Regions from separate parts of the Micromonospora robiginosa genome, predicted to be linked through region 3. Evidence: riboswitches for the same ligand, from Rfam matches in the RefSeq annotation. Region 3 holds a riboswitch; each other region holds the start of a gene.

Evidence for each region. Region 3 has a riboswitch for cyclic di-AMP ahead of H1D33_RS23655 (C40 family peptidase). Riboswitches for the same ligand answer to the same signal wherever they lie in the genome.
Region 1: it holds a riboswitch for cyclic di-AMP, as region 3 does, so the genes downstream of both, H1D33_RS21410 (coiled-coil domain-containing protein) here and H1D33_RS23655 (C40 family peptidase) in region 3, are expected to answer to the same signal.
Region 2: it holds a riboswitch for cyclic di-AMP, as region 3 does, so the genes downstream of both, H1D33_RS08565 (LysM peptidoglycan-binding domain-containing protein) here and H1D33_RS23655 (C40 family peptidase) in region 3, are expected to answer to the same signal.

What each region holds. Positions count from the first base shown of each region.
Region 1 covers NZ_CP059322.2:4,886,466-4,892,732, forward strand. The annotation lists gene H1D33_RS21380 (heavy metal translocating P-type ATPase) at 1-629, opposite strand, end outside; gene H1D33_RS21385 (hypothetical protein) at 645-1,616, opposite strand; gene H1D33_RS21390 (heavy-metal-associated domain-containing protein) at 1,651-1,857, opposite strand; gene H1D33_RS21395 (metal-sensitive transcriptional regulator) at 1,937-2,236, shown strand; gene H1D33_RS21400 (SHOCT domain-containing protein) at 2,391-2,570, shown strand; gene H1D33_RS21405 (YibE/F family protein) at 2,731-3,999, shown strand; cyclic di-AMP (ydaO/yuaA leader) riboswitch at 4,154-4,284, shown strand; gene H1D33_RS21410 (coiled-coil domain-containing protein) at 4,289-5,314, shown strand; gene H1D33_RS21415 (carbonic anhydrase) at 5,378-6,031, opposite strand; gene H1D33_RS21420 (helix-turn-helix transcriptional regulator) at 6,203-6,267, shown strand, end outside.
Region 2 covers NZ_CP059322.2:1,951,952-1,958,218, reverse strand. The annotation lists gene H1D33_RS08575 (M4 family metallopeptidase) at 241-2,301, shown strand; gene H1D33_RS08570 (YbaB/EbfC family nucleoid-associated protein) at 2,706-3,155, opposite strand; gene H1D33_RS08565 (LysM peptidoglycan-binding domain-containing protein) at 3,454-4,074, opposite strand; cyclic di-AMP (ydaO/yuaA leader) riboswitch at 4,073-4,217, opposite strand; gene H1D33_RS08560 (LLM class flavin-dependent oxidoreductase) at 4,427-5,989, shown strand; gene htpG (molecular chaperone HtpG) at 6,048-6,267, opposite strand, start outside.
Region 3 covers NZ_CP059322.2:5,337,713-5,343,979, reverse strand. The annotation lists gene H1D33_RS23665 (C40 family peptidase) at 1-602, shown strand, start outside; gene H1D33_RS23660 (N-acetylmuramoyl-L-alanine amidase) at 672-2,705, opposite strand; cyclic di-AMP (ydaO/yuaA leader) riboswitch at 2,939-3,076, shown strand; gene H1D33_RS23655 (C40 family peptidase) at 3,144-4,121, shown strand; gene dcd (dCTP deaminase) at 4,193-4,771, opposite strand; gene H1D33_RS23645 (pyridoxamine 5'-phosphate oxidase family protein) at 4,850-5,398, shown strand; gene H1D33_RS23640 (zinc metalloprotease) at 5,468-6,267, opposite strand, start outside.

The DNA.
Region 1 (6,267 bases), 450 kb from region 3:
AGGTAGATGTTGCCGGCCCCGTCGCCGCGGGTGATGTCGAACCGGAACGGGTGCGTCATACCGGGCATCCCGGCGTCGCCGAGGAACAGCGCCCAGAGCGACCAGCCGAACGCGGCAAGCGTGCCGAGCGAGACCAGGGTGTCCATGGTCGCCGCGCCGTGCCGCAGGTTGACCAGCGCGGCCCGGTGGAACGGCAGGCCGCCCCAGACCACCACCGGGGCGGCCAGGGTGAGCGAGGCCCACTGCCAGTGGTCGAACTGCCAGGCCGGCACCATGGCCAGCACGATCACCGGCAGGGTCAGCACGGCGGAGACCCGGAGCCGGGTACGCGCGCCGCGCAGTTCGTCCACCGGCTCGGCGGCGGTGGTCGCCTCGGCCCGGGCGGGCGGGGGCGGCACCACGGCCGAGTAGCCGGTCTTCTCCACGGTGGCGATCAGGTCGTCCGGCGCGACCTGGTCGGCGTACCGGACGGTGGCCTTCTCGGTGGCGTAGTTCACCGTGGCCTCGACGCCGTCCATCCGGTTGAGCTTCTTCTCGATCCGGGCCGCGCAGGACGCGCAGGTCATGCCGCCGATCTTGAGTTCGATCAGGTTCGGCGCGGTGGGCAGCGCCTTTCCCGTGGTGGTCATCGCGGCACCTCCCGGTCAGTTGTGCCCGTGCCCCGGGGTGCCGTGTCCGGCGTCCGGGATCGGTGCGGTGGTGGTCGCCGGCGCGGTGGGCGCGGGCGTGGTCGGGTCGCCGGCCAGGACGGTGAACTCGGCGGTGTGCACCGTGTCGCCGTGCCGGAAGTCCAGGTAGAGACGGTACGCCCCGGCCGAGGGCACCTCGGCCGCGAACGTGACCGCCGGCCCGGCGGGTGTCCGCCCGTCACCGGGTTCCCCCTCCGGGTGCACGTGCAGGTAGGCCAGGTCGCCCTGGCGCAGCGCCACCAGGTGCCCGTACGCCCCGAGGTAGGGCTGGAGGTCGGTGACCGGGCGACCGTCCCGGCTGACGGTGAGGGTGAGCCGGCTGGTGCGGCCCGGCTCCGGCGTGCCGCCGAGCGTGACGGTGTAGCCGTCGACCGTGGTGCTGGTGGCCGGCGCTGGCAGCGGCCGGGCGGCCAGCGGGCCGGGGACGGTGACGTCGACGCCGAGGGTCAGCGCCTCCCCGCCGGTGGGGGTGAAGTCGGCGAACGCCCGCCACACGCCGGGCCCGGCGAGCGGTGAGGCGACCCGCCAGGTGCCGTCCTCGGCCAGTTCCGGGTGCACGTGGCGGAATCCGGACAGGTCGCGCCGGGCGACGATCAGGTGCATGCGCTTGTCGTGGGCCACCTCGTAGCGGGTGACCGGTCGGCCGTCCGGGCCGGTGATCCGGAACGCGAACTCGCCGGCCGGGGCGGTGACCGGCTGGAACGTGTGGCCGCGGTCGGAGACGAGCAGCCCGCCGGGCAGGTGCGCGGCGTCGGCCGGGCCCGCGTCGCCGTGGCCGGCGTCGGCCCCGTGGTCGGTGTCGGTGGTGTCGTGGCTGGTCTCGGTGGCCGGGGCGACGGGACCGGCCAGGTGGCCGATCCCGAACGCCCCGCCGAACACCGCCGCGAGGCCGAGGGCGAAGCCGCTCAGCTTCGTCGCCGTGTTCATGGTGCCTCCTCCGGTTGACGGATCGTCGGGCCCGTCACGCCTCGGCGAGGTCGTAGCCGGCCTCGTCCACGGCCGCGCGTACCGCGGCGTCGTCCAGCGGGCCCTGACTGGTGACGGTGACTCGGCCGGTGGCCAGGTCGACCTGGACGTCGGTGACGCCCGGCAGCGCGGTCAGCTCGGTGCTGACGGCGTTGACGCAGTGGCCGCAGGTCATGCCGTTCACCTGGTAGGTGGTGTCCATCTCGCCCTCCATTCGGATACCCCCTGGGGGTACAACGGGAACGTTAGCATACCCCCGAGGGGTACGCTATCCTCGACGCATGACCACGCCGTCCACCCCGACCCGGGGCTACACCGCCAGCAAGGACCAGCTCCTCGCCCGGCTCCGTCGCGTCGAGGGCCAGGTCCGCGGCATCGAGAAGATGGTCGAGGACGACCGGTACTGCATCGACGTGCTGACCCAGATCTCGGCCATCCAGGCCGCGCTGGACAAGGTCGCCCTGGGCCTGCTCGACGGCCACGCCCGGCACTGCATGCACGAGGGCGCCGCCGAGGGCCGGGCCGACGAGATGGCGACCGAGATGATGGCCGCCGTCGGCCGCCTGATGAAGCGCGGCTGAGCAGGACCTCCGGCCCCGGGAACGGGTCGCACGGCCCGGCTCCCCCGGCCGCTCGCGGACGTACCGTCGAGGTGACGGCAGGTCGGCGTCAGGCCGATCCGCCGGACGGACGGAGGGCGGCGCGATGATGTGGTCGGGCCCGATGATGGGCTGGATGTGGCTCTGGTCCCTGCTCGCGCTCGCGGCGCTGGCGGGGCTGTTCTGGCTGGTGGTCCGGCTGCCCGGTGCGGGCGCCGCGACGCCGGGCACGGCCCGGCGCATCCTCGACGAGCGCTACGCACGCGGCGAGATCGACGAGGACGACTACCGGCGGCGGCGCGCCGGCCTGAGCTGACCGCCGGCCGGCCGACGGCCGGCGGTGACCTCCCGGGCGGCCCGACCGGTCCTGGCTACCATGGCCCGGCGACGACCGGGCGTGGTCCGCACGCGTCCGCGCCGGCCGGTGACCGACCGGCCCGGTGACCGGGTCGCGCCGCGAACAGTTGGGAGACGCCGTGGGCGCCGACCACAGCCGCCCCGCCCCCGCGCCGCCGCGTGTCCGCCGGCTGCTCGTCGCGACCGTGGTGCCGCTCTTCGCGCTCACCGTCATCGCGGCGCTGGCGCTCTGGCCCCGCTCGGGGCCGGAACCGGCGGGCGGCGAGAACGTGCCGCGCCACCAGGGGACGGTGACCCGGGTGGTGACCGAGCCCTGCCCGCCGACCCCGGAGGCGCCGACCGGCGCCGGCGGCCCGTGCGGCACCGTGACCGTCGCCGCCGAGCAGGGCCCGGACGCGGGCCGGCAGGTCGAGACGCCGATCCCCGCCGGGCCCGGCGCGCCCCGGGTCGAGGTCGGCGACGAGGTGATCCTGGTCGAGCTGACCGACCCGGCCGACCCGACGGTGAAGGCCTACAACATCGCCGAGCACCAGCGCGGCACGCCGCTGGTCTGGCTGGTGGCGCTCTTCGCCGCCGCGATCGTGGCGTTCGGCCGCTGGCGTGGGCTGGCCGCGCTCGGCGGGCTGGTGGCCAGCTTCGCCATCCTGCTCGGCTTCGTGCTGCCCGGGATCGGCGCCGGCCGCTCCCCGCTGCCGGTCGCGATCGTCGGCGCCGCGCTCATCATGTTCGTGGTGCTCTACCTGACCCACGGGATCAGCGCGCAGACCTCGGTGGCGGTGCTCGGCACGCTCGGCAGCCTGGTGGTCACCGGCGTGCTCGGCACGCTCGCCACCGGCGCCACCCACCTGACCGGCTTCGGCAGCGAGGACGCCACCACGCTCTCCATGTTCCAGGGCGACGTGGACCTGCACGGGCTGCTGCTGGCCGGCATCATCATCGGCTCGCTGGGCGTGCTGGACGACGTCACGGTCACCCAGTCGGCGACCGTCACCGAGCTGGCCCGCGCCAACCCGGGGCTGTCCCGGCGGCAGCTCTACCGGGCGGCCACCCGGGTCGGCCGGGCGCACATCGCGTCCACCGTGAACACCATCGTGCTGGCGTACGCGGGCGCCTCGCTGCCGCTGCTGCTCCTGCTGGTCGCCGACTCCCGCCCGGTGAGCCAGATCCTCACCAGCGAGTTCCTCGCCCAGGAGATCGTCCGTAGCGCGGTCGCCACGCTCGGCCTGATCGCCGCCGTACCGCTGACCACGGCGCTGGCCGCGGTCGTCACCACCGCCGGGCGCCGCGAGGCGGACCCCGGCCGGCCGCCGCCGGATCGGGACGCGGCGATGGAGGCGCTCGGCGGAGGACGACCCGGCGGCCCGAGGAGTACGGAGGCCGCATGGTGACACTCCGCAGCGTGACGGCCGACGTCAAACGCGATGCGGCTCACGCTGGGCAATGTCGAATTCTCGCGATTGGTCGGCTTCCGGACGTAGATCCCCGGTCGGGATCTCGGGTAACCTCGCCCCCGGTCACCGCCGAAGGCGCGCACCGGCGCCTGCGGTGCCGCCGCCCAATCGCCTCCGGGCGAACCGGGGAACCAGGTACATGGGGTGAATCCGCGCGAGCGGTAGGGGCCACTTCCGTCCCGAACCCGTCAGCTAACCCGGTCGGCGGTCGACGGAAGGGAACACTGTGACGGCACCCCTGCGCCGCTGGTCGACACCCGTGGTGGCCGTGCTCGCCGCGCTCGCCGTGCTGGTCGGGCCGACCTCGGCGACGGCCGCCCCGCACGCCGCCGCCCCCAAGCCCTCCGGGCACGCGGAGGACGACGAGCCGCCGCTCATCACCGAGGCGATCGACTCCGCCAACCGGAACTACCTGCAGGCCAAGTCGAAGCTCACCACGTCGCAGCAGCGCCAGAAGCGGCTGGCCGCCGAGAAGGCCGCGGCCGAGGCCGAGCTGGCGGCGCTCAGCCCGCAGGTCAACCAGATCGCCGCGCAGTCCTACCGGACCGGCCGGATGGGCGCGATGGCGATGCTGCTGGAGAGCCGGTCGCCCGACTCGTTCGTGGAACGCGCCAGCGCCCTGGACGAGCTCAACCTCTTCAACGCGCAGCGGCTCGCCGCCGTCAACGACGCCAGGAACCGCGCCGAGCAGGCCAAGATCGCCGCCGACGCCGAGGTGCGCGAGCAGGAGAAGCAGACCAACGCGATGGCCCGCGAGCGGACCGAGGCGCAGAAGGCGCTGAAGCTGGTCGGCGGCCTGGGCTTCACCGGCGGCCTGGTCTCGGCCACCTCGCCGGTCGCCAAGATCGGCCCCGGCCGGACCGCCGACGGCGGCTGGAAGTCCGAGTCGTGCAGCGAGAACGACCCGACCACCTCCGGCTGCGTCACGCCGCGCACGCTGCACGCGTACAAGGAGGTCAAGCGCGCCGGCTTCAACCGCTTCGTGGGTTGTTACCGGCCGGGCGGCCCGTGGGAGCACCCCAAGGGCAAGGCCTGCGACTGGTCCCTGCAGAACAGCGGCTTCTCGCCGTGGCACAACAACGACACCCGCAGGTACGGCAACGAGGTCGCCGCCTTCCTCATCCGCAACGCGGACCGGCTGGGCATCTACTACGTGATCTGGAACCGGCAGATCTGGTTCCCGGCCACCGGCTGGAGTTCCTACAGCGGACCCTCCAACCACACCGACCACGTGCACATGTCGCTGCTCTGACGCGACAGGCACACACGGAAGGGGCCGCCCTCGGGCGGCCCCTTCCGTGTGTCCGGGTGCGACTCAGCCGGCGAGCGCCGGGTCCACCGGCGCGGCCGGGGCGGGCAGCGGGTCCGGGGACTGCGCCACCGTCCGCACCTCGCCGCCGCTGAGCCGGTACGACATGCCGACCACCGTGCACGCGCCACCGGCCACCCGCTCGGCGAGCACGGTCGAGCGGGCCAGCAGCGTCTCCACGATCTGCGCGATGTGGACGTCGACGATGCCGTCGAGGTCCTCGACCCCCTCCCGGGCGGCACGCAGCAGGCTGGGCGACACGGCGTCCACCACCGCGCCCAGGTGCCCGGCCGGGGCGGAGCCGGTGCGGACCGCCTCGCGGGCCGCCTGGACCGCGCCGCACGAGTCGTGGCCGAGCACCACCACGAGCGGCGTGCCGAGGACGGTAACCGCGTACTCGACGCTGCCGAGCACCTCGGGGCCGGCGGTGTGGCCGGCGGTGCGCACCACGAAGAGGTCACCGAGACCCTGGTCGAAGATGATCTCGGCGGCGAGGCGGGAGTCGGAGCAGCCGACGATCACCGCGAACGGGTGCTGGCCGTCGGCGACCGCCGCCCGACGACCGGCGTCCTGATTCGGGTGCTGCGGCACACCGGTGACGAACCGCTGGTTACCGGCCCGCAGCTCGGCGAGTGCCTCGTCGGGGGTGGTCGGGATCATCGCTGTTCACCTCGTCCTCACAGGGCACGACCAGGCCGGCCGGCGGCGGTGTCGGCCTCGCGACCCACCGTCACACGCGACCGACAGCACGTCAAGATTTCGTGATCCGCATTTCATACGTCAGCGTTCGACGTCGCGCCGGGTCGGGGTCCGGACCGCCGAAGCCATACGATGACCACCATGGCGACCACACCATCCGAGGACGGTAGCCGCCGCAACTGGACCTTCCTCACCAA
Region 2 (6,267 bases), 3.3 Mb from region 3:
GGCGACGGCGGGGTGTCCGGCGGAAGTCGGTTGCCCAGGTCACCCATTGCTCACGGATCCGACGGCGTGTGATCGTGCACCAGCGAGTCGTCGACCCCCGGCGACTCACGACGGTCGATCTGTCGACCCGGAGCCACGCCGGCAGCTCCGGTGACCGGCCGTCACCCTGCCTCGCACCATCGCGCCGCCCGACCCCACCGGGCTCCGTGCGGCGCGCCTCAGGAACAGGAGCGAACCCTCGTGAAGCTCTCCCCCCGCCTCGCCGCGCTCACCGGCGCGGCCGCCGCCGGCGTGATCGCCGCCGGCACGGCCGCCGCCGTGCAGGCCGCGCCACCCGGGCCCGCCGCCCCCAACCCCGCCCAGGCCCGTGCAGCAGCCGCCGACTCGGCCCGCGCGCTGGTCGCGAACCGTCCCGCCTACCTCCAGGCCGGTTCCGACGACGCGTTCGTGCAGAAGCCGGTCATCTCCTCCGAGGGCACCCAGTACGTGCCCTACGAGCGCACCTACAAGGGCCTGCCGGTGGTCGGCGGTGACTTCGTGCTCGCCACCGACTCCGGCGGCAACCTGAAGTACGCCTCCGTCGCGCAGCAGCGGCCCATCGGCACCCTCGCCACCAGCCCCAAGCTGACCTCGGCCGCCGCCGCGAAGACGGCGCGCGCCCAGCTCAAGACCGTCAGCTCGGTCGAGGGCACCACGCTCGTCGTCTACACGCTCGGCGCCAGCCCGGCGCTGGCCTGGGAGACCACGGTGCGCGGCACCGACGCCGACGGCCCCAGCCGACTCACCGTCGACGTGGACGCCCGCACCGGGGCGGTCCTGCGCAAGCAGGAGCACATCGTCAACGGCACCGGCACCGGCGCCTGGAACGGCCCGGCCCCGCTCACGCTGAACACCACCCAGTCGGGCAGCACCTTCACCATGAAGGACCCGACCGTCACCAACCTGAGCTGCCAGGACGCCGCGAACAACACCACGTTCAGCGGCACCGACGACGTCTGGGGCAACGGCACCGCCACCAACAAGGAGACCGGTTGCGTCGACGCGCTGTTCAGCGCGCAGACCGAGCACAAGATGCTCAACCAGTGGCTGGGCCGCAACGGCGCCGACGGCAACGGCGGCTACTGGCCGATCCGGGTGGGCCTGAACGACCAGAACGCCTACTACGACGGCACCCAGGTGCAGATCGGCAAGAACACCGCCGGCCAGTGGATCGGCTCGCTCGACGTGGTGGCCCACGAGATCGGCCACGGCATCGACGACCACACCCCCGGCGGCATCTCCGGCGGCGGCACCCAGGAGTTCGTGGCGGACACGTTCGGCGCGGCCACCGAGTGGTTCGCCAACGAGCCGTCCAGCTACGACGCGCCGGACTTCCTGGTCGGCGAGAAGATCAACCTGGTCGGCTCCGGCCCGATCCGCAACATGTACAACCCGGGCGCGCTCGGCGACCCGAACTGCTACTCCAGCAGCGTCCCGGGCGGCGAGGTGCACGCCTCCGCCGGACCGGGCAACCACTGGTTCTACCTGCTGGCCAACGGCAGCAGCCCGACCAACGGGCAGCCGGCCAGCTCCACCTGCAACAGCAGCAGCGTGACCGGTCTCGGCATCCAGAAGGCCATCAAGATCATGTACAACGCGATGCTGCTGAAGACCTCGTCCTCGTCGTACCTGAAGTACCGCACCTGGACGCTGCAGGCGGCGAAGAACCTCTACCCGACCGGCTGCACCGAGTTCAACACGGTGAAGGCGGCCTGGGACGCGGTCAGCGTGCCCGCGCAGTCCGGTGACCCGACCTGCTCCGGCGGCACCACGCCCACGCCGACCGCCACCACCACCCCGCCCTCGGGCGGCTGCTCCGGCAACAAGCTGGCCAACCCCGGCTTCGAGTCCGGCAACGTGAACTGGACCGCCTCGTCCGGCGTCATCACCACCGACAGCGGCCAGGCGGCGCACGGCGGCTCGTACAAGGCGTGGCTCGACGGCTACGGCTCCTCGCACACCGACTCGCTCAGCCAGTCGGTCAGCATCCCGGCCGGGTGCAAGGCGACCCTGACGTTCTGGCTGCACATCGACAGCGCGGAGTCGACCACGACCACCGCCTACGACAAGTTGACCGTCAAGGCCGGCAGCACCACGCTGGCCACCTACTCCAACCTGAACAAGGCCACCGGTTACGTGCAGCGATCCTTCAACATCTCGTCGCTGGCCGGCACCACGGCGACCATCTCGTTCAGCGGCGTGGAGGACGCCTCCCTGCAGACGTCCTTCGTCGTCGACGACACGGCGGTCACGCTGAGCTGACCGCGACCCGAACGGCCGGCCGTCGCCCTCCCGGCGGCCGGCCGTTCCGCGTCCCCGGCTCCGGCTCCGGCTCCGGCTCCGGCTCCGGCTCCGGCTCCGGCTCCGGCTCCGGCTCCGGCTCCGGCTCCGGCTCCGAGATCTTGGTACGAACGGGCCCCTGGAGGGGCCATTCCGTACCAAGATCTCCGTCGTTCCCGCCCTTCGGAAGGTCGATCCCGAATGGCGGTTACTGAGGGCTCGCCGGCGAATTCGGTCGCGCCGACGACGGCGGGCTGACCGACGCGGCGCCGTCGCAGGAGAGCGGGCCGTCACGCGGAGGGGCGTCCACCAGGGCGAGCCGTCACGCGGACGGGCGGCGACCAGGGCAGGCGGTCACCCGGACGGGCGTCCACCAGATCGAGTCATCACGCCAGGTGCGCGGCTCGGGACGCGGCGTCGCGGTCGCGGCGGATGCGCGCGGCCACCTCGTGCATCGTCCGGCTGAACAGCTCCGCCTGGTCGGGCAGGCCGCCGAGGCGGGCGGCGAGCGCGTCGGTGTCCGCCCGGGCGGAGTCGCTGACCTGGGCATCCAGCTCGCTCAGCGCGTCGTTGACGGCGTCGACCAGGTGTGCACAGAGGACCTCGAGCGGCACGTCGGCCAGCTCCGGATCGACGACGACGGAGTGCAACCGGCCACCCTGGACGGCGACCGCCCGGACCCGGCCGCCGGCGGCGACGCCCTCGGCCCGGAGCAGTTCGCCGGGTTCGCCGTCGGCGAGCACACAGGACCGGGACCGCATCGCGGCCAGCGCCTGCTGCGTGCGGGTCAGCAGCTCGTCGAGGCTCGCGGCGGCCGAGAACGCATCGTTGGTCATATCCGCGCTTTCTTCACGTCTTAGCCGAGCCTCGTGACCATAGCAACCGGCGGCGGCGGAACCTCGTCACCCGCCGCGTCGATCCGGTCGCCGGGGCCGGGAGCAGGACGGACGCCCAGCACCCCCGGCGTGTCGCGCGACGCCGAGCGCCCAGCCGGATGGTCCCGGCGACCTGGTTCGGCACCCGCCACGCCCGGACGCCACATGGCCGGGCGTTCGGCGTCGTCCGTCGGCCGGCACGGCTCCGGGAACCGCGGGACGCCGTCCGGACCATCGGGACGGCGTCCCGCAGCGGGGATCAGCGCAGGCGCAGCCGCTGGCCCGGGAAGATCAGGCCGGCGTCCGCGCCGACGACGGCCCGGTTGAGCGTGTGCAGGGCGCGCCAACCGCCGGCGACGTGCTTCGCGGCGGCGATCTCGGACAGCGTGTCGCCGGGCCGCACCAGGTAGGCGCCGGTGGCCGGCGCGCTGCGCCGCTCGCCGCCCGACGGGCGCGGGGAGGTGGCCTTCTTCGTGGACGCGGTCGAGTCCGATCCCGCGCCGACGTGGGTTCGGCTCGATCCGGCCTTCCTGCCGGTCGACCCGCCCTTCCTGCCGCAGACGGGCCAGGCGCCGATGCCCTGTCCGTCGAGCACCCGCTCCGCGACGGCGATCTGCTCGGCGCGGCTGGCCAGGTCGGCCCGGGCGGCGTACCTCTGGCCACCGTGGCCGTTCCAGGTGCCGCGGGAGAACTGGAGCCCGCCGTAGTAGCCGTTCCCGGTGTTGATGTGCCAGTTGCCACCGGACTCGCAGCGGGCGACGGCGTCCCAGTTGACGCCCGCGGCGGCGGCCGGCGCGGCCGGCCCGAACAGGGTCGCGGCACCGGCGACGAGCGCGCCGACGACGGTACGGCGACGCCGGGCTGAGTATGCAGTTGACATGTGGATTCCTCCACGCCGACGAGGTGAGCTGTCGGGTTCGGGCCGAGGAGCCCGGCCGCCGGTGGCGGCTTCACCCCGAGGTGACGTGCACCGTGGAACGTGTGGGTCCCCCGCTCCCGCCCGAGGTTCGGTTACCACCGGGCCGGTGGCGGGATTAGGCGTTACCGGCCCGCGGTGTCCGCGAATGCGAACGGACTTGACGCTAGGGACGAATTACGCCAACAACCCACTTCTTGGAACGTTCTTCACCCGGCGGGGTGACCGCGTCCATGGTGGCGGGTCCGCCGCCCACCGGCCGGCGGTGCGGCTACCGTGGGCGGGACCGGGCAAGATCGCGCGAGGAGCGGGGCGGATGACCGACCACGGACACGAGCTGGCATTCGGCGGCTTCCTCACCCCCGCCGCCGGTCGCCCCGACCAGGTGGTGGCGCTGGCCACGCTCTGCGAGCAGGCCGGGCTCGACCTGGTCACCTTCCAGGACCACCCCTACCAGCCGGGTTTCCTGGACACCTGGACGCTGATGTCGTACGTGGCCGCCGCCACCGACCGGATCGGACTGGCCGGCAACGTGCTCAACCTGCCGCTGCGCCAACCGGTGGTGCTGGCCCGCAGTGTGGCCAGCCTGGACCTGCTCACCGGCGGCCGGGTCGAGCTGGGGTTGGGCGCGGGCGCGTTCTGGGACGCGATCGAGGCGGCCGGCGGGCGGCGGCTCTCCCCCGGCGCGGCCGTCGACGCGCTCGACGAGGCGATCCAGGTCGTCCGCGAGGTGTGGGACACCGGGCGGCGCGGCATGATCCGGGTGGACGGGGAGCACTACCGGGTGGTCGGGGCGAAGCGTGGGCCGGCGCCGGCGCACCCGGTGGGCATCTGGGTCGGCGCGTACAAGCCCCGGATGCTGCGGCTGGTCGGGCGGGCCGCGGACGGCTGGCTGCCGTCGCTGGCGTACCTGTCGAAGGGGCCGGACGACCTGCCGGCGCTGAACGCGCTCGTCAACGAGGGAGCGGAAGCCGCCGGGCGCGATCCGGGCGCGGTCCGCCGGATGCTCAACGTCACCGGCACGTTCGCCCGCTCGTCCACCGGCTTCCTGGCCGGGCCGCCGGAGCAGTGGGTCGAGGAGTTGGCCGGCCTCACCCTGGAGCACGGCGTCACCACGTTCGTCCTCGGCAGTGACGAGCCGCGCGCCATCCAGCTCTTCGCCCAGGAGGTGGCGCCGGCGGTCCGGGAGCTGGTCGCCGCCGAGCGCACCACGCCCGGCAGCGGGGCCCGCGCCGTGGTCGAGGAGCAGGCCGCCGCCGGCGGTCCGAGCACGCTCGCGGTCACCCCCACCCCCGATCCCGGGGTACGGCTGAGCGCCCGCCGCCTCTGGGACGAGACGACCCGTCCGACCGCCCCGCCGCCACCGGCCGGGCACGTCTACCCCGCCCGCGCGCAGGCCGCCGGGCAGCACCTGGTGGACGTGCACGACCACCTGCGGCAGGAGCTGGCCCAGGTGCGCGACCTGCTGGAGCAGGTCAGGCGCGGGGCGGTGTCACCGGGTGGCGCGCGGGCCGCGCTGAACGCGATGACCATGCGGCAGAACGACTGGACGCTTGGCGCCTACTGCGCCGCGTACTGCACGGTGGTGACGCAGCACCACGGCCTGGAGGGCGCCTCGGTCTTCCCGCACCTGCGCCGCGCCGACGCCTCGCTGGCCCCGGTGCTGGACCGCCTGGAGCAGGAGCACGTGGTGATCCACGGCGTGGTGGAGAGCGTCGACCGGGCGTTGGTGGAGCTGGTCGCCTCCCCCGGCGACTTCACCGGTCTCCAGGAGGCGGTGGACCTGCTCACCGACACGCTGCTGTCGCACCTGTCCTACGAGGAGCACCAGATCGTCGAGCCGCTGGCCCGGCACGGCTTCTTCCCCGACCAGCTCTGAGTTGGGCGGGGGCCCTTCCTATCGCGTACGCGATAGGAAGGGCCCCCGCCTTTCACCGCTAGAGGTTGCGGGCGAGACGGTCGGCGAGGATGCGGGTGAAGCGGGCCGGGTCGGCCAGCTCGCCGCCCTCGGCCAGCAGCGCCATGCCGTACAGCAGCTCGGCGGTCTCGGTCAGCGCGGCGGGGTCGCCGCCCTCGCCGTGCGCCTTGCGCAGGCCGGTGACCAGCGGGTGGGTCGGGTTCAGCTCCAGGATCCGCTTGACCCGGGGCACCTCCTGG
Region 3 (6,267 bases):
CCGAGCAGCTCGTCATGCTGGACCGGCTCGCCGACGACCAGCGCAAGCAGATCGCCGGCGTGCTCGCGGTGCGCGACAAGTACAACGCGCAGAAGCAGAAGCTGGACGCGCTGATCGCCACCGAGCTGAAGCAGGAGGCCCAGCTCGCCTCGCAGAAGAAGCAGATCGACTCCGAGATCAAGCGGCTGACCGCGATGCTTCCGGTGACCTCGATCCGGCCGGCCGGCTGCCCGGCGGTCGACGGGGTGGTGAGCAGCGCCGCGCGTACCGCCATCAAGACGGCGTGCGCCCAGGTCGGCGACCCGTACGTGTGGGGCGCCACCGGACCGAACTCGTTCGACTGCTCCGGCCTGACGCAGTACGCGTACAAGGCGGCGGGCATCTCGCTCACCCACTTCACCGGCGCCCAGTGGAACGAGGGCCGCAAGGTCTCCCGCTCCGAGGCCAGACCCGGTGACCTGGTCTTCTTCGGCAGCGACCTGCACCACGTCGGGCTCTATCTCGGCAACGGGGTGATGGTGCACGCGCCCCGGACCGGCAAACCGGTCCAGGTGTCGAGCATCAGCACCCAACCGCTCGCCGGCTTCGTCCGGGTCGCCTGACCCGCACCGGCCTCGACGGAGAAGGCCCCCGGTCCACCTGGACCGGGGGCCTTCCTCATGCCGGTGGCGCTATCGCGGCGCGCCGACCGGCGACGGCAGGATCAGCACGTCGGCGAGGTCCACGAACATGATCCGGTGGCCGAACTGGACCTGCACGTAGCGGTTCTTGCCACGTACCACGGTCCGGTCGCCGGGTGCCGTGCCGTCGAACGAGACGGCCCGGTAGTACTCGCCGGGCAGCACGCCGCCGACCGCGTACCGCTGGCCGGCGGCCAACGTGTACTGCAGCGGGGAGATGGTCTGGTAGGGGATGGTGTCCGGGTAGGCGGCCTGCTCCGGGTAGGCGCGGCCGTACACCGGGATGGTGGCCTTCCCGGGCCGGGGGGTCACCACGAAGCCGGTCGCCCACTTCGCCGTCGGCGCCGAAGCCGGGTTCTGGAACCACGCCTTCTGGCCGAGGTACCAGATCGCCGTCCAGTCACCCTGCCGGCCGGCCAGCGCGTACGTCTGTCCGGCGGAGGCGCGGGCGCCGTGGTCCGAGATGTACATCGTGTCCGGCGTGCCGTCCGGGCGCAGGCCGAGGTCGTTGACCAGCGGGGCGTCCGTGCTCGGCGCGGTCCGCAGGACCACCGCGGAGGAGCCGCGCGACGGGCAGGTCTCGGCCGGCGGGGTGGGCGTCGGTACGCCCGGCGGCTGCTGGTTGCAGCCGACGAACGCCGGCCGGTTGGTGGCGAAGTCCGGGTCGATGGTGACCAGCCCGGTCCGCGACGTGCCGGTGGTCCGGAACGGCGCCTTCATCAGGTCGAAGTAGTGCGACCAGTCCCAGTAGGGGCCCGGGTCCCAGTGCATGCCCTTGACCGTGCCGGCGGTGGTGCCGGGCACGTTGTCGTGGCCGATGATGTGCTGCCGGTCCATCGGGATGCCGAACTTCTGCGCCAGGTACCGGACCAGCTTGGCCGAGCTGCGGTACATCGCCTCGGTGTACCAGGTGCCCTGCCCGGCGAAGCCCTCGTGCTCCAGGCCGATGGACTTGGCGTTGACGTACCAGTTGCCGGCGTGCCAGCCGACGTCCTTGGCCTTGATGTGCTGGGCGACGTAGCCGTCCACCGAGCGCAGCGTGTAGTGCCAGCCCAGGTAGTCGGCCCGCTTCACGAGGTCGACGCTGGGGGCGAAGTAGCCCTCGGTGTCGTGGATGACGATGTACTCGATCTTCTGCTGCTTGGGCCGGTTGCCCAGGTCGTGGTTGCCGTAGTCGCCCGGGTCCGCGCTGAGCTGCTCGTACGGCGCGGGGATCCACTCGCAGGCCAACCGCACCGGGCACTCCAACCCGTCCGGTCGCGCGGCGTGCCGCAGGCCGAGCCGGGCCAGGCCGGCACGGTCCGGCTGCGCGGTGGTGGCGGCCAGCGTGACCCGCTGCCCGTCGTCGGTGGTGCGGGTGGCGCCCTGACCGAGCTGGTCGTAGACCTCGTCGGCGAAGGCCGCCGCCGCGTCGGCGGTGTCCGCGCCGGAGTAGCGGGCCACCGCGCCGTACCAGGCCGCGGCGTCGCTGCCGGCGCCGACCGGCCCGCCCAGTGCCTTCTGGTACGAGGCGAGCAGCGCCGCCCCGCCGCGGATGTTCGCCGCCGGGTCGGTGCGCAGCTTCTGTGCGTCGAGCCCGGTGAGCGTCGCGGCGGCGTCGAGCGTCTGGAGCGAGGCCTTCGGCAGCGGCGTCTCCCGGGCCGGCGCGGCGGCGGTGGCCGGGTCGAGGGTGAGCGGGCGGGCGTCGTCGCCGCGCGGGTCCTCGTCCTCGTCGACGTGGGCGCTGCCCGGCGTGGCGAGGACGTGCGCGGCGTCGGTCAGGTGCATCGGGCCGTAGCCGCCGCTGGTGCTGGGCTGGCCGGGGTGGACGTCCCAGCGGGACTCCAGGTAGGAGACGCCGAGCAGCACGTCCTGCGGTACGCCGTACTCGGTGGCGGCCGCGGCGTACTGCTGCTGCCGGTCGCCGGTGGGTGGGGCGGACTGCGGCGCGGCGGTCACCGGGCCGGTGGTCGCCAGCGCGGTGGCGGCGGCCACGGCGGCGGCGAGCAGTATCCGTCTGCCCGACGGCGGGGGTGAGAGGTGCATCGAACCTCCTGGACAGGGATGGGGGTCACTGCGTCCCCACCCTCACTCCGGGCACCCGCGTCGGTCAATACCTTTCCGGTGCTTAATGTTGCATGAAAGAAAGCTTCACTCGTGTCTCGCGTCAGATATTCGGCACGGAGTGTCACGGCCGTTCGGGTTGCGGATCGATAACAGAGGTCCCTACTCTGGTCAATCGTCGGCCGCCAGTCTCATCGTCCACCCCGGGCGGTGACGGTCCGACACCGCCGAGTCGCCCACGGGCGAACCGGGGACCCAGGTACCTGGGGTGAATCCGCAGCCACTGCGGTAGGGCGGCTCCCTTCCCGCCCGAACCCGTCAGCTAACCCGGTAGGCGGTCAGACGAAGGAGTACGGACGCCCGGTGGCACTCCATGCCCCGCGGCCGACGTCGAGCCGGTCTGCCGACCGGTCCGCCGTCGTGCCGCGTTCCCGCTGGTCCCGCTGCACCACCACACTCGCCGCCCTGGTCGGCGCCGCGGTCGTCCTGACCGGTGGCGCGACGGCGGCCCACGCCGAACCCTCGGTCGCCGAGATCGAGGCCCAGATCGACCGCGACTGGAACAAGCTCGAACCCGTCATCGAGCAGGTCAACTCCGTCCGCGAGCAGCTCGCCGCGCGGCGCCGGCAGGCCGACGCGCTCGGTAAGCAGATCGCCCCGCTCCAGGCCCGGGTGGACGCCGCGCTGGGGCAGGTCGGCGGGCTCGCCGCCGACGCGTACAAGGGCGACAACCTCTCCACCGTCAACGCGCTACTGGGCAGCCGCTCGCCGAGCGAGCTGGTCAGCGGCCTGGAGATGCTCGACCGCTTCGCGCACCACCAGCAGGAGCAGGTGCACGACATCGCCGAGCTGCGCGACGAGCTGGCCGCGAAGAAGAAGCCGCTGGACGCGATGGTCGCCGACCTGAGCCGCACCGAGGCGCAGCTCGCGGCGAAGAAGAAGCAGATCGACGCCGAGATCGCCAGGCTGCAGAAGCTGCGGCTCAAGGTGTACGGCAACGGCGGTGGCGGCAAGCTGCGTCCGGCCCCCTGCCCGTCCGGGTATCCCGGCGGCGCGGCCGGCGTGGCGGTCAAGTTCGCCTGCGCCCAGATCGGCAAGATCTACGTCTGGGGCGCCGCCGGCCCGGACCACTTCGACTGCTCCGGCCTGACCATGGCCGCCTGGGCCAAGGCCGGGGTCTCGCTGCCGCACAACGCCCGGCAGCAGCACGACGTGACGAAGCGGGTCAGCCGCGCCGAGCTGCGCGCCGGTGACCTGGTCTTCTACTACGGCGACCTGCACCACGTCGGGATGTACGTCGGCGACGGCTGGGTGGTGCACGCCTCCCAGTCCGGCAAGCCCATCACCATGAAGCGGTACGACGACGGCGACATCAACAGTTACGGCCGCCCCGGCTGAGATGTAAGGAGGGGCCCCCGCTTAACGCATTCTGCATAGGCGGGGGCCCCGCTTAACAGCGGCGGAGATCGTCAGCGCGTCGGCCAGGTGCGCCAGCTCTGCCAGGAGCGGCTCGGCGTCGGGCCGCGCTGGCCCTGGTAGCGCGAACCGTAGACGGCCGAGCCGTACGGGTGCTCGGCCGGCGAGGACAGCCGGAAGATGCACAACTGGCCGATCTTCATGCCCGGCCAGAGCGTGATCGGCAGGTTCGCCACGTTGGACAGCTCCAGCGTGACGTGGCCGGAGAAGCCCGGATCGATGAAGCCGGCCGTGGAGTGGGTCAGCAGGCCGAGCCGGCCCAGGGACGACTTGCCCTCCAGCCGGCCGGCGAGCTGGTCGCCCAACGAGATGACCTCCAACGTGGAGGCGAGCACGAACTCCCCGGGGTGCAGCACGAACGGCTGCCCCTCCGGCACCTCCACCATCGACGTCAGGTCGTCCTGCTGCATCGACGGGTCGATGTGGGTGTAGAGATGGTTGTTGAAGACCCGGAACAACCGGTCCAGGCGTACGTCGATGCTGGACGGCTGCACCAGCGTGGGCTCGAAGGGCTCCAGCGCGAGCGTGCCCGCCTTGATCTCGGAGACCAGGTCGCGGTCGGAGAGCAGCATCGGAACACCATAGCGACCGGTACGGGTGACCTGCGTGTCGGACTGCACTCTCGTACACGTGTTCGATAGAATGTCGGCATGGCTTCCTGGTCCGAATTCGCCGCCGACGAGCCCCGCCTCGCCGCCGAGATCCGCCTTCTGATCCAGCAGTACGGGCCGGGCTTCGGCTACCTCGCCACGGTCCGCGCCGACGGCGGCCCCCGGGTGCACCCGGTGTCCCCGCTGATCACCGACGACGGGCTCTGGTGCTTCGTCATCGACTCCCCGAAACGGCGTGACCTCGAACGCGACGGCCGCTACGCGCTGCACTCGTTTCCGCCGGAGGAGAGCGACGACGAGGCCTACGTGGCGGGTCGAGCCCGTCCGGTGGCCGACCCGGCCACGGTGGCCCGGCTGGCCCGGCTCGGCCGGGCGGCCCCGCAGGGCGACTGGCGGCTGTTCGAGTTCACCGTCGACGTGGCCATGCTGACCCGGCGCGATCAGGTGGCCCGTCCCGGCGCCGGCCGGCCACAGGTGCGGCTCTGGCTCGACCCGCACGACGCCACCCCGGTCCGGCGACGCGACCCGCTCGTCGCGGAGGGGCGACGCGGCCGGCACGGCTTCGACACCCGCCGCCCGGCCGCCTGACCCGGCCCGGAACGACAGGTGCCGGCCCCGTCCGAGGACAGGGCCGGCACCGGTACGCGATGCGGCAGGTCAGGCCGCGCGGTAGGCGTTCCACGCGGTGAGCATGCGGCTCGCCTGGCCGGCGGTGAACTGGTACATGCAGGAGTCGTACGTGTAGTCCATGAAGTTGGTGATCGGGTCCTTGCCGGCGGTCGAGCAGGTGTCCCGGCCGGTCGGGCACTGGTACGCCGGGGAGGCCTCGGCCGGGGTGTCGGAGACGCTGTCGCCCGAGCCGGAGCAGCCACCCTGGAAGGTGTGGTAGAGGTTCAGCCAGTGGCCGATCTCGTGGGTGCCGGTGTCACCCTGGTTGTAGTTGGTGGCGGTGCCTCCGGGCAGCGACTCGTTGAGCACGACCACGCCGTCCATCTTGTCCAGCGTCCGCTTCGGGAAGGTCGCCCAGCCGAGCAGGCCGTCGCTCAACTCACCGAGGTACATGTTGAGCGTGTTCTTGCCGCCCGTGCGCAGCGAGGTCTTCATCGACCGCTCCGCCGAGGAACCCTGCACGATCGGGTACCACGACGCGTTGGTCACCCGGTTGATCTTCGTGAGCTGGAAGGAGAAAGCGGTGGGCGCGCCGCCGGTCGAGCCCGCGTAGGCCTGGTTGAGCACGCTGATCTGCTGGTTGATCAGCGAGTCCGGGATGTTGCCGCCGGCGCGGGTGCTGTTCTCCTGGATGACGTGCACGACGACCGGGATGGTCACGGTCGCCAGCGGGGCGACGGCGCCGGTCCGGAAGTTGGCCCGCTCGCGCTGGGCGGCGGCGAGGTCGGCCTCGCGGTCGCGTACCTGCTTGGCGGTCAGGTGGTTGGGGTCCAGATTGGCGTGGCCGC